Regions from separate parts of the Blautia sp. TM10-2 genome, predicted to be linked through region 2. Evidence: predicted binding sites of a transcription regulator. Region 2 holds the regulator's gene; each other region holds the start of a gene.

Region 1 (4,639 bases), on a different contig from region 2:
TTCAAAGCTTTATAAAAAGGGCATCGAGGCGCTCGAACAGAAGGACTACGTAACGTCGATTGCGATGCTGGAGGGAGCCGTAAAGGCAGGCGACCGACTGGCGGAGAGCTACCGGTCGCTCGGCATCGCTTATCTGAAAAGCCAGGAGTATGACAAGGCAAAAGAGGCTTTCAAGAGCAGTCTTTCGAGCATGAAGCACAAAGACGCGGAGTTTTCGCGCGATGTCATGTATTACGAGGCGGAAACCTGCGTACAGGCCGGAGATCTGGATGGAGCCATTGAGATCTGCACCAATATTCAGGAAGAAAAGGCCGATGCCGATGCGCTGTTCCTTAGGGGACGCGCGTACTTCCTGCAGAAGAATTACGAGCAGGCGAAGGTGGATTTTGATGCGGCAGTGGAGACGAAGGAGAGCTATCAGCTCTGCCTTGACATTTACGAGCTGTATCAGGAGAGCAGCATGAAGGCGGACGGAGACCGTTACCTCGAAGCGGCAGTGAAGATTGAGTCGAAAACGACCGAGGATTATTATAACATCGGCTGCGCATACTACTATCTGGAGGAGCAGGACGAGGCGGTCAAAGCGTTCTCGAAGGCAATGAAGGACGGCAGCAGCGCGGCGATGGAAATGCTCGGCGAGGTTTACCTTTCCAATGGTCAGAACGACGAGGCGAAAGCACTGTTTTCTTCGTATCTTTCGACAGATGGCTTTGCGGCGGCAGCAAACAACGGGCTGGCGCTCTGCGCACTTGCGGAAAACGACACGGACAGTGCACTCTCGTATATCGAGGAAGGACTCAAAACGGCGGAGGATTCCGACCGGGAAAATCTGCTGTTCAACCAGATTGTATCCTATGAAAAACGGGCGGATTTTGATACCGCGAAGTCGCTGATGGCGGATTTTCTGGCAGCATACCCGGAAAACACCGCGGCGCAGCGGGAAAATACGTTTCTCCAGAACCGATAACAGACGGAGGAAGTTGAATTGTTTGATTTAAGAGAAGAACAGGAGCGCGTGATTCTGGTCGGCGTACAGGAAAACGGCGGCGCAAACGCAGAAGAATCGCTCGACGAGCTGGCGGAACTGGCCAGCACCGCCGGTGCGAAGGTGGAGGGCCGCCTGGTGCAGGTGCGAGAGGCCATTCATCCGGGAACGTACATCGGAAAAGGAAAATTAGAGGAGTTGAAAATTCTGGTGCGCGCCTGCGATGCGACGGGCATCATCTGCGACGATGAGCTCTCCTCGATCCAGTTAAAAGGGCTGGAGGAAGCACTGGAATGCAAGATCATGGACCGTACGCTTTTGATCCTGGATATCTTTGCGGCGCGCGCCGTGAGCAGCGAGGGTAAAATCCAGGTTGAGCTGGCCCAGTTAAAGTACCGTGCGTCCCGACTTTCCGGCCTTGGCACATCGCTTTCCCGTCTCGGCGGCGGAATCGGTACGAGAGGACCGGGAGAGAAAAAGCTGGAAACCGACCGGCGCCTGATCCGCACGCGTATTACGCAGTTAAAACGTGAGCTTGAGGAAGTACGCCAGCACAGAGAGCTCCTTCGTGAAGGCAGAAAACGTTCCAAAATCCCGGTAGCGGCGCTCGTAGGCTATACGTCAGCGGGAAAGAGCAGTCTTTTAAATGCACTGACAGGATCGGAAATTCTGGCAGATGCAATGCTGTTTTCCACGCTGGATACGACGACGCGGTCACTGACCCTTCCGGATGGACAGGAAATCCTGCTGACCGATACGGTTGGATTTATCAATAAGCTGCCACATCATCTGATCGATGCATTCCGCAGTACGCTGGAGGAAGCACGGTATGCCGACTATATTCTCCACGTTGTGGATACGTCAAATCCGCAGATGGAGCTGCAGATGCAGGTCGTGTACGATACGCTGCGGGAACTGAAAGTTGAGGACAAAAAGATCGTCACCCTGCTGAACAAGCAGGATAAGCTTCTCGCCCCGATGGTTGTAAAAGATTTCCGGGCAGACGCGAGCCTTGCGGTCTCTGCCAAAACAGGACAGGGACTCGAAGACCTCAAAAATTTACTCTCCTCGTGGATGATGGAGGGCAAAATCTATATCGAGCGCCTCTATCCGTACGATAAGGCGGGAACGATTTCACTGATCCGCGGATACGGAATTCTGCTCGAAGAAGAATATCTGCCGGAAGGCATCCGCGTAAAAGCCTATGTACCGAAGGATATCTATCCGAGGGTATAGAGGTATGGCAAGCGGGCTTAAAAACGGCAGTACATCCCTTTAAGCGCCGTACAGCGCCGAAAAATGGAAGGGACAGAATACAAGTAAAAGTACCATATCTAGTGATGTTAGAAAATTTCACACTAGATATGGTACTTTTTACTATTGACGGGAGAAACATGCTCTGCTATCATATGGTTCAGACACTGCAAAGAGTGGAACCTTAAAAAGGCCTTGCAGAAACGGTTGAATTAACAGGAGGGATTCCATGTTTCAGGTAGAAAAGAGAGACGGAACGATTGCAGAGTTCCAGATGAAAAAGATTACCGATGCGATTGGAAAAGCATTCGGCGCAAAAGATATGCAGTTCAGCGATGACATGCTTCAGATGCTGGCACTGCGCGTAACAGCGGACTTTCAGTCCAAGATCAAAGACGGAAAAATTTCAGTGGAGGCAATTCAGGACAGCGTGGAGAACGTGCTGATCCAGTGCGGCTACGCAGAAGTGGCAAAAGCTTACATTCTGTACCGCAAGCAGAGGGAAAAAATCCGCAACATGAAATCGACGATCGTAGACTACAAAGAGATCGTGGACAGCTACGTAAAAGTAGAGGACTGGCGTGTCAAAGAGAATTCGACCGTAACGTATTCTGTCGGCGGTCTGATCTTAAGCAATTCCGGCGCGATCACAGCCAACTACTGGTTATCAGAGATTTATGATGACGAGATCGCCGAGGCACACCGCAACGCGGATATTCACATCCACGACCTGTCGATGCTGACCGGCTACTGTGCAGGATGGTCGTTAAAACAGCTCATCAAAGAAGGACTTGGCGGCATCAACGGAAAGATTACTTCTTCTCCGGCAAGACATCTTTCGGTTCTGTGCAACCAGATGGTCAACTTCCTCGGCATTATGCAGAACGAGTGGGCAGGTGCGCAGGCATTTTCTTCATTTGATACGTATCTGGCGCCGTTCGTCAAAGTGGACAACTTAAGCTACGGCGAAGTGAAGAAGTGCATCGAGGCGTTTATCTACGGCGTCAACACACCGAGCCGCTGGGGAAGCCAGGCACCGTTCTCCAACATCACACTCGACTGGACCGTACCGGATGACCTCGCGGAGCTTCCGGCGATCGTCGGCGGCAAGGAGATGGACTTCAAGTACAAAGACTGTAAAAAAGAGATGGATATGGTCAACAAAGCGTTCATCGAGACGATGATCGAGGGAGATGCCAACGGAAGAGGCTTCCAGTACCCGATCCCGACCTACTCCATCACATCCGATTTTGACTGGTCCGATACGGAGAATAACCGTCTGCTGTTCGAAATGACTGCAAAATACGGTACCCCGTACTTCTCCAACTACATCAACAGCGATATGAAACCAAGCGACGTGCGCTCCATGTGCTGCCGTCTCCGCCTGGATCTGCGTGAGCTTCGAAAGAAAACCGGCGGATTCTTCGGTTCCGGCGAGAGCACCGGATCGGTCGGCGTTGTCACCATCAATATGCCGCGTATCGCATATCAGTCCAAAGATGAGAAAGAGTTCTACCGCCGTCTCGATCATATGATGGATATTGCCGCACGTTCGTTAAAGACGAAACGTGAGGTCATTACCCGCCTCCTGGACGAGGGACTGTATCCATATACGAAACGGTACCTTGGAACGTTTGAGAACCACTTCTCAACCATCGGTCTGATCGGTATGAACGAGGCCGGCTTAAATGCCGCATGGCTCGGAAAGGGTCTGGAGGATCCGAAGACACAGCAGTTTACGAAAGAAGTTCTGAACCATATGAGAGAGCGTCTTTCTGATTACCAGGAGGAGTACGGCGATCTGTACAACCTTGAGGCAACTCCGGCGGAGTCGACCGCATACCGTCTGGCAAAACACGACCGTGCAAAATGGCCGGATATCAAGACCGCAGGCCATGAGGGAGATACCCCGTACTACACCAACAGCTCCCATCTGCCGGTGGACTATACCGAGGATATTTTCTCTGCGCTTGATATTCAGGATGATCTGCAGACGCTGTACACCTCGGGAACTGTATTCCATGCGTTCCTTGGCGAAAAACTGCCGGACTGGAAAGCAGCAGCTTCCCTTGTGCGGAAGATTGCAGAGAACTACAAACTGCCGTACTACACGCTGTCCCCGACGTATTCTGTCTGTGCGAACGACGGCTATCTCGCCGGCGAGCATTTTGCATGTCCGATCTGTGGAAAAGAGGCAGAGGTTTACAGCCGTATCACGGGATATTACCGTCCGGTCAAGAACTGGAACGACGGAAAACGCCAGGAGTACAAGAACAGAACTGTATATGATATCATCCACTCCAAATCGCCGGAGCAGAAAATGAAATCGTACGGCGCAGCAGAGAAGCTGGCAGAGCAGGCCGCTGGAAAAGAAGAGCCGAAAGCCGCTGCAGCAGCAGA
Region 2 (4,639 bases):
GGTTGAGTTGTTACCGCCGCCGTGCTCCATGTGGAGGACGAGGGCAAGATCGAGGATCTTCGCCTCCAGCGGGGTGTATTTCTGATCCGGGCGGAGCATCAGCAGAATGTTTTCTGCGGTGGAAAGCTTCTTCGACGGATTGTGGATATATAAACTTTTTCCCTTGATATAATGGTTGTACGCCTGATAGCCATAGACGGACAGCATCGGGAAAACAGAAATCAGGTTAATGCACTGGCGAAGCACATTCGGAAGGGAGGTATCATCTGCGTGGTTGTCGTACGCGTACAGGGTCAGAACGCTTCGGGACAGAGTGTTCATCATGTCCTTGGTCGGCGCTTTCATAACAACGTCACGCACAAAGTTCTTCGGCAGGGACTGCTGCTGTTTTAAAATCGTCTTAAAATGCTTAAGCTGCTCTTCATTCGGCAGATTTCCAAACAGGAGCAGATAAGCGACTTCTTCAAATCCCATACGGTTTTCACTCAAAAATCCCTGGGTCAGTTTTTCCACGTTGATGCCGCGGTAGTACAGACGTCCGTCACACGGTGTTTTGACGCCGTCAATGATATCCGAAGACACAACGTTTGAAATCTGTGTCAGTCCCGCAAGGACGCCAACGCCGTTGACATCGCGCAGTCCGCGTTTTACATCGTATTGCCCATACAGCGAAACATCCATTTTGGAGTTATCCAGACAGATGTTTGTCAGTTCCTCTATTTCCGGTGTTACTTTCATGCTAAAAGCCATATGCATTCCCCTTTCTCTTCTCTTTTTTTACTCACTTTCGCTCATTATAGCATTAAACCAAGGGATTCGTATACTGAAATTTTTATAAACATTCGAAAAATTTTCGTAAGATTTTGTCTCACAAAAGGTATCAGGCTTCTGTTTTACATGCATCGAAGGCTTGATCCAGTGCGTCCAGGAAATCTCCCATCACGTAATACAGCGTCTCAAACCGCAGATAATCGAGGACGTTTTCATCCCACATAAACTTCAGCACCGGCGGGAATTCCTCATCGGACTCCCAGAACTGGAAGACGAGCGGCAGAAACGGAAAGACATGAAAAACAAAAGCAGCGTCTCCCGGGAAATATGGTTTTCCGCCAAGGGAAACGCATGCTTTTTTCAGCTGTTCCACATGCCCGTCATACCGTGCGGCGCGGCTGTCGTGAACGCCGGACGCAATCGTGCGGCCTTTGATCGTTCCCTTTAAGGAATTGGTACGCGCATACGTGCCGGCGAGCACAATCTCCTTCTTTCCGCAGCAGAGCAGGTCGAAAATCGTCAGCGTCTCATTGAAACTGCCCTGATGTACATGAAGAAAATGGTCTTTTGATCCCTCTACAACGCCGGTATGGCGGTTCACTCTCCATTCTTCAAAAAGATACGGCACATAGAAATAATCGCCATCAAACGCAAAGCCATACTTTCCTTCGATCTCCTTCTGATCGTATGTCAGAAAACGTTCCTGCATCTGATCACGCATTTTAATATAGTTCGACACTTCCATTTTTTTGCCTCCCGCTATTTGTCGAGCATCTTTTTCAGCTCGTCCATGAACGTGTTGACGTCCTTGAACTCACGGTAAATCGACGCAAAGCGGACGTACGCCACCTGATCCAGGTCTTTTAAGTAATGCATGACCTTCTCTCCGATCACAGAGCTTGGAATCTCGCGTTCCTCGCCGTTGAAAAGCTCCGTCTCCACCTTGTTGACCATCTCGTTGATCTTCTCGGCGGACACCGGCCGTTTGTGGCAGGCGCGCAGGATACCGGTCTCGATTTTCGAGCGGTCATACTGCTCGCGGTTCATATCTTTTTTGATGACGATCAAAGGGATCGTCTCCACTTTTTCGTATGTCGTAAAGCGTCTGCCGCAGACATCGCACATCCGGCGGCGGCGGATCGCATTGCTGTCTTCAATCGGGCGTGAATCCACAACCCGGGTATTATCCTGATTACAAAATGGACATCTCATATCTTTCGTCCTCGTTTCTAAATAAGTATTTCGGAAAGTTTTCTACTTTTACAGTATACGCATTTTTCCGTGAAATTCAAGTCAACTGCAGCAACATTTTCGCATATGTTTTTCCATAGGAATCAGTAAAAAGGAGCACCGCATGCGCGTTGTAGATCTCCGCCAGAAAGAAGTTATCAATATCTGCACCTGCAAAACGCTCGGCTGTCCGATTGATGTGGAATTCAATCCAAAAACGGGACATCTTACCGGACTCGTTCTTCCGGGTCCTGTGAAATTCTGCGGCTTTTTCTGCCACGGCGAGGATTTTGTGATCCCATGGGACCGCATCTGCCAGATCGGCAACGATATCATTCTCGTCGAAATTCCGGAAAAAGAGAAAAAACAGCCCTGATCAACGGATATGAAAACCGAATTCCGATTCCAGCGGAATCTTCGTCCATTTTGCATCCGTGATTTCGATGTAGCTGGAGGTGCGGATCCTTTTGATCATCTCCGTGATCGTCTCCTCATCACCCTGCACCTCCATCTCCACCGTCTCATCCCAGCAGTTTCTCACCCAGCCTGTCAGCCCGAGCTGGTAGGCAGCATAATACGCCCGGTAACGGAACCCCACGCCCTGCACCTGGCCGTAGAAAATCACATGGTACCGGATTTCTTCTTTTTCGTCTCTTCTGTCTCGTTTCGCTGTCTCGTTCATATTTCTCTGCCTCCCAACAGTCATTGCCTAAAATTCGTCTGCCGTCGCACAGTACAGCGGAAGCGGGAACCAGTCGGATGGAATGTTCTTCCAGATTTCAGATGGAACCTTGCTTCCCTTACTTGCCAGCGGTGAAAGAAGCAGTTCCTGCGCCTGCTCCCGGTTGAGTACATCTGCCCCCGGATGGGCTTCCCGTGTCACGGTCACAGTTCCATCTTTTACCGTCACGGTCAGCGGCTGTCCCTCCAGTACGGCAGACCACGTTCCATCGCTGATGCCCATCGTCTCTGCTTTCATGGTCAGCATTGCCTCGATGACGTCTGCAAATTGGAAAATACGGTACATCGCGGAACCGCAGCGCTCTTTTGTGAAGCTTTCGCAGACTTCCGATAACGCTGCTGCTTTTCCGGTCTCATACACCGGAATGGAAATGAAAAGAGAGTCAAGCGCATTTTCTTTTAAATAAGCGGCAAGTGCAGGAACGAAATCCTGTTCCTCCAACACTTCTGCTTCCACAACCTGGTTTCCGCCGCAAAGTGCCAGATATCCGATCCGCTCACCGTTTTTCCAGATTGCAATTGCCTGCTCGCCGAACGTTTTCAGGCAGGCTTTCACATCCTCTCTTACCACGTAAAGCGGTTTTTCCTCATTCAGCTTCTTTGCAAAGGCTGCCGCCTCTTCGTCCGCTTCGCCGTTTTCCGGAAACAGCGGCGCAAAGGTGTAAGCGGAGAGTTCCCCGTTTTTCCAGGTATGGCGCACATTTGCCACATCCAGGTAAAACGTGTATTTTTCACTTCCCGGCGTAAAGCCAAAGTAGGCATACCGCTGTCTCTGGCCGTCCAGTGCCAGAAGATCACACGTTCCTTCCAGATCCGTAATCCAGTCGCCAAGAAGACGCTTCATGTGGCCTTCGCCCCTTGCCTTTGGATGCACGGAAACGCTTCCCACATATCCTGCGCGGAGCAGCTTACCCCCTGCTGCCATTTGCTGCGGAAGCACCGCAATCTCGGCCCGGAGTCTGCCGTTTTCCGCAACAGCGACGCGGTGGATCCGTGCCATTTCCGGTCCTGCCTGATAAACCCTTGGAATTAACTGCTCAAAGTCGTGCGGACGGTGTGCCGTGCTGAACACGTAGTTTGCAAGTTCGATGCAGTCCTCCCACTCTTCCGGCTTTGCAAGTCTGTACTCTGTCATAATGTAAAAACCTCCTGATCCTAAAAACCCTTTTGTTTTTGCTCTTCTTTTTCTCTATCCTAACGGATTTTTGTCCTTTTGTCACGAAAATTCCGAACAAATTGCAATATTTTTGCTATATCTGGTAAAAAAAAGAAACGCGCCCGGAAATTTTCATTCCAGGCGCGTTTCCCTTTTCTCAACGTTTCCTGTTTTACTGGATTCCTTTTACGGTGTAATCCTGTGCCTCTACGGCTGTTTTCAGCACATCGTCTGATACAGGAGCTGTCAGTGTTACAACGGCTGTTCCTTTTTCATGGCTTACTTCTGCGGATGCAACACCCTCGATTGCCTCAAGTGTTTTCTTCACTCTTGCCTCGCAGTGGCCGCACATCATGCCCTCGATTGTCATGGTTTTTACCATTCCCTGTTCTGTTGTCATGTTCAGATCCTCCTTTAGAATTTCGTTTTTGATTCTTTTATCTTTTGACGCGTCGTGCATCCGAAACAGATTCAGACGCAGGGCGTTTGTCACAACGCAGAAGCTCGAAAGGCTCATCGCCGCCGCACCGAACATCGGGTTCAGCTTCCAGCCGAACAGCGGGATCCATACGCCCGCAGCCAGCGGAATACCGATGATATTGTAAATGAAGGCCCAGAACAAATTCTCGTGAATGTTCCTGAGGGTCGCACGGCTTAAGCGGATCGCTGCCGGTACATCGGAGAGGCGGCTCTTCATCAGGACAACGTCTGCCGCATCGATCGCGATATCGGTTCCTGCTC
Region 3 (4,639 bases), on a different contig from region 2:
GCATCTCGCCGAGGTAATCGTAGGTCCGTTTGTGCAGATCGCGGATCATCTCGAGGTAGAAGTCGAGCACTTCGTGGAAATCGCGGTTCTCGGAACGGGATTTTGCCAGGATCATCGGAAGATGAAGGGAAACGGCTCCGATGTTGAAACGTCCGACAAAGACCGGTTTGTCGTTCTCATCTGCCGGCTCCATGCCTCCGCGCTCGTACCACGGGCTAAGGAAAGCACGACATCCCATCGGGCTGATGACTCTCTTGTATTTCTTGTACATCTCGGCGATGTAGCCCTCGCCGCTCATCGACAGCCAGTCCGGATACATCGTCTTGGAAGAACAGTCAAGTCCTGCCTCGAAGACATCTTCTGCGATGCCGCCCTCTCTGTGAATTGCCTTGTCATATAAGAAGACGATTTTCGGGAAGAGCACCGGCTTTTTGTGGCCTTTCTTGCCCTGTCCGTTTTTGTGGACCTCGAGAAGGGAGATGGAAATCATCTTCTCGAACATGCTCGTTCCAAGGCCGAGGGTCACGGTAACGAACGGATAATCACCGCGGGAAGATCCAACAGTGTTCAGTTTATACTCAATTCCCTGCCATCCCTGATCGCACTCTCTTCTTACTTTGTCGATCGCATACTCGATGGCTTTCTCCTGTGCACCCTCCCAGGATGCGTCGGTATATTTCAGGAACTCTTTTACGTAGTAATCATAGCTCTTCTGTGCGTACGGAGCAAGGATCTTGTCCACCTCCGGCACGGTAAAGCCGCCGTACTGCTGTGCAGCGGTGCTGAGGACGATATCACCCATGACATCAAATGCGGTGTCAAGTGTCTTCGGCTCGTTGTACCAGACATTTCCCATCTCGAAGCCGCCTTTTAAAACGTTTCCGACATCGAACAGACAGCAGTTCATGGTATCGAGACGTGCGGACTGGTCGTGGATGTAGATGTAGCCGTCCTTACAGGCCTGCAGCTCGTTGCGGTTCATGAAGAACTTGCGGTACAGCTCTTTGTTCAGCTCGTTGAAAATCAGGCTTCGCTTCGTTGCAACGAGGGCGCTGTCGGTGTTGGCATTGCTCTTGTCGCCGATGTAGCGGATGGACTGGCTCTTCGTGTAGACCTCGTCCATCATATGGATAAAATCAGTTTTGTAATTGCGGTAATCGCGGTAGCTTTTTGCCACAGCCGGGTTTACTTTTTCGAGTGCTCCCTCCACGATATTGTGCATATCGCTGATCGGAATTTCGGTCTTTCCAAGGGAATATACGTGCTCGGTTGCGAACTTACAGATAAAGTCAATCTCCTGCTGTGAGAAGGTATACAGGATTCTCTGTGCGGATTTATTTACGGCACGAACGATCTTCTGCGCGTCGAATTCTTCTTTGGTGCCGTCCTTTTTGATAATATAAACCATTGTGGTGTCCTCCAAATCAAACACTATATCTTGTGTGTCCCCCACCCTTTTCTTGTAGCGGGCACCACATATTGTAGCATGTTTCTTTTGAAAAGAAAAGGCATTTCCTGTAAGTTTTTATTTTCAGAATATTGCATACTGCTCTTTCGTGCAGACAGAAATCTGCATTTTTCAAATTCGTTCTGCAAGCGTTCCTTCAAAAACGGTCTCGGCCGGGCCGGTCAGAAGGACCTTATTTTTCGTCCGGTCCCATGTAACGAAAAGCCTGCCGCCGCGCAGTTCTACGGCAGTTTCTCCCTCCGAAACACAGCCGGAAAGCATCGCCGCGACGGCTGCCGCACACGCTCCCGTTCCGCAGGACAGCGTTTCACCGCTCCCACGTTCCCAGACTCTCATTTTTATTGTGTGTTGATCTAAAGTCTGGATAAACTCTGTATTGATACGGTCCGGGAAGCAGGAAAGGTGTTCAAAAGCGGAACCGGTCTTTGCAATGGATATTTTTTCCACATCTTCCACCGGAATCACCGCATGCGGATTTCCCATCGAAAGGCAGGTCATCGTATAATTTTCCCCGCACACGGTAATTTTATGCTCCAGCACATATTCCCCCAGAGAAACAACGGGGATCTGTGCGGCGCGGAATTCCGGCGTTCCCATCTCCACTGTCACCTGACAGATCTCATTCAGATTCTCCCCCGTCTGCAGATGAATCACACGGTTTCCGCTGCCGGTTTCGATAGTCAGCGTCGTTTTTCTCGTCAGCCCATGCTCGTACACGTATTTTCCCACACAGCGGATGCCGTTGCCGCACATCGCGCCCTTCGAGCCGTCGGCGTTGTACATTTCCATCGAAAAATCTGCTGTTTTGGATGCCCCGATCAGAATCAGCCCGTCCGCGCCGATGCCGAAATGGCGGTCACTTACCGCTTTTGCCAGCCGTCCCGGACTCTCCACCCGCTCCTCCATGGCATTTACATAGATATAATCATTTCCGCAGCCCTGCATTTTTGTAAAACGCATACACAGCCTCCTCCCAGACTTCTGCCCTTTCCAGTTCCTTACTAAATATGTATTCCGTACCGCGCGTTTGAAAAACCATTTTTCTCAAATCCGCTTCAGACATTGGAAAACGAAGCGGAATGTGATAGAATAGGGGGAACTGATATCGTTACCTACATGAAGTAACTTTCAAATATTTTTAACCATTTATTATGAGGAGGTTTTGATGAAAAAATACCGTTGGGTTTTAACAGCAGTATTTGCCGCTTTCCTCGTGGGAACGAGCGGCTGCGGAAAGAAAACAGAAACGATTCCGATCACAACCATCAGTCAGAGTACCGACGATGACGACCCCGAAGACAATCTGGCGGCCTCCGGCGATTCCGATGAGATTCCGGAATACGATGTGGATCTCTCGAAGAACCTGAACAGTTTTCAGCTTGCCATCTGGGGCGATACATACGAAATTCCGGAATCCTACGCGGATTTTACAGCGCTTGGCTGGGTCTACAGCGGCGACGACACGAAGGAAATCCAGCCGGAATCCTTCTCAGAGGGCGAAAGTTTTGAAAAGGACGGAAACCAGATTACCGTCGATATTGCCAATCCGGATACCACGGCAAAGCCAGTGGCGGAATGCCTGATCGGAGGCATTCACATCGACACCTCGACCGCTGAGGGCCAGAATATCTATGTCGGCCTGCCGAACGGCGTCACTCTGCAGCAGTCGCTGATGGAGGATGCGGAAAGCATCTACGGTGCGCCAAAGGACCGTTATGAGACCGATACCTCTGTGCAGTTCACGTATGAGTACGGGCTGTACCAGACGATCACGCTCGGCTTCGATAACAAAACGGGAATTCTGTATTCCCTCGATATGCAGAACTTTACGACCACGGCTGATGCAGAAGCGCTCGATGGTGTCAGCGATGCCACAACACCGGAAGTGGAGGCCTACCAGGCACCGGAAGCCGACAGCATTGAAATCAACGACTGGACCGTCCGCTTTGACGATGTACTCTATCATCTTCCCGTTCCGGTCAGTGAACTTCTGGACCACGACTGGACCGTCAATACGAAAGAGTCCGATACGGCCGTTTTAAACGGAAAATACGGCTACGTCACGCTGGAAAAGGGCGGTCAGAAGCTTTACTGCACCGTACATAATTACGGCGCGGAGGCGACGACAGTGCGCAACTGTTTTGTTACTTCGCTGTACGGCGATCTCGATACGACAAAGATTCCGATTTCAATCACAAACGGCATCACGCTCGGCACTTCCGAGAGCGATTTTCTGGCGAAGGCAGGGGATGCCAAATCAGAAAAAACGGAAAAAGAGGATAGTAACCTGACACTCTACACATTCTATAGTGATGACGAAAAGCTGGACTACACTGAAATCGGCATCGACAACGATCTGAAGCTGGTACGCAGCATCAAGGTGGTTCACAACCAGCCGGAAGCGCCGGAAGAAGAAGCCAAAAAAACTTCCGCGGAAGATTCATCTTCCGTTTCCGACAGTCAGGAACCGTCCGAAACACCGGCTCCGTAACGATACTTTCAGAAAAATGGCTGCATGGCAGCTTACTACAGACGAAAACGAGGATTTTTATGGAAAACTTATACGACGTTATCATCATCGGCTCCGGCCCGGCGGGTCTTTCTGCCGCGATTTATGCGAAACGCGCAAAGCTCTCCTCTCTTACGATTGAGGCAAACTTTGCAAGCGGCGGCCAGGTGCTGAATACCTATGAAGTAGACAACTATCCCGGCCTTCCGGGCATCAGCGGCATGGATCTCGGAAGCACGCTGCGCGCACACGCTGAAAAAATGGGCGCGGAATTTTCCCGCGAGCGTGTGAAGGAGCTTGTTCTTGACGAAGAGATCAAGATTGTCCGCACGAGAAAAAATGAGTATCATGCCAGAACGGTCATTCTTGCAACCGGTGCGGAGCACCGCGCGTTAAATGTACCTGGTGAAAAGGAACTCTCCGGCATGGGCGTCTCTTACTGTGCAACGTGTGACGGCGCATTTTTCAAAGACAAAACCGTTGCCGTTATCGGCGGCGGCGATGTCGCCGTGGAGGATGCGATTTTCCTTGCCAGAACGTGCAAAAAGGTTTACGTGATCCACCGCCGCGATGAACTGCGGGCAGCCGGTGTTCTCCAGGATGCACTGCTGGCACTGCCGAATGTGGAAATGGTGTGGGATACGGTTGTGGATTCCATCGAG

Evidence for each region. Region 2 encodes NrdR, which represses ribonucleotide reductase genes. Its sites were predicted from a motif close to CACAANATNTTGTG; they were not measured.
Region 1: the regulator NrdR is predicted to act here: its motif matches at 2,342-2,355, upstream of DXD92_RS06590 (ribonucleoside triphosphate reductase).
Region 3: the regulator NrdR is predicted to act here: its motif matches at 1,430-1,443, upstream of nrdD (anaerobic ribonucleoside-triphosphate reductase).

The regions. Positions count from the first base shown of each region.
Region 1 is NZ_QUJZ01000005.1:140,727-145,365, forward strand. It holds gene DXD92_RS06580 (tetratricopeptide repeat protein) at 1-967, shown strand, start outside; gene hflX (GTPase HflX) at 986-2,221, shown strand; gene DXD92_RS06590 (ribonucleoside triphosphate reductase) at 2,469-4,639, shown strand, end outside.
Region 2 is NZ_QUJZ01000001.1:234,375-239,013, forward strand. It holds gene DXD92_RS01195 (citrate/2-methylcitrate synthase) at 1-750, opposite strand, end outside; gene DXD92_RS01200 (DUF3786 domain-containing protein) at 881-1,516, opposite strand; gene nrdR (transcriptional regulator NrdR) at 1,531-1,983, opposite strand; gene DXD92_RS01210 (YlmC/YmxH family sporulation protein) at 2,126-2,377, shown strand; gene DXD92_RS01215 (acylphosphatase) at 2,378-2,683, opposite strand; gene DXD92_RS01220 (GNAT family N-acetyltransferase) at 2,711-3,877, opposite strand; gene DXD92_RS01225 (heavy metal translocating P-type ATPase) at 4,071-4,639, opposite strand, start outside.
Region 3 is NZ_QUJZ01000013.1:70,552-75,190, forward strand. It holds gene nrdD (anaerobic ribonucleoside-triphosphate reductase) at 1-1,408, opposite strand, end outside; gene dapF (diaminopimelate epimerase) at 1,580-2,428, opposite strand; gene DXD92_RS13865 (hypothetical protein) at 2,634-3,959, shown strand; gene trxB (thioredoxin-disulfide reductase) at 4,019-4,639, shown strand, end outside.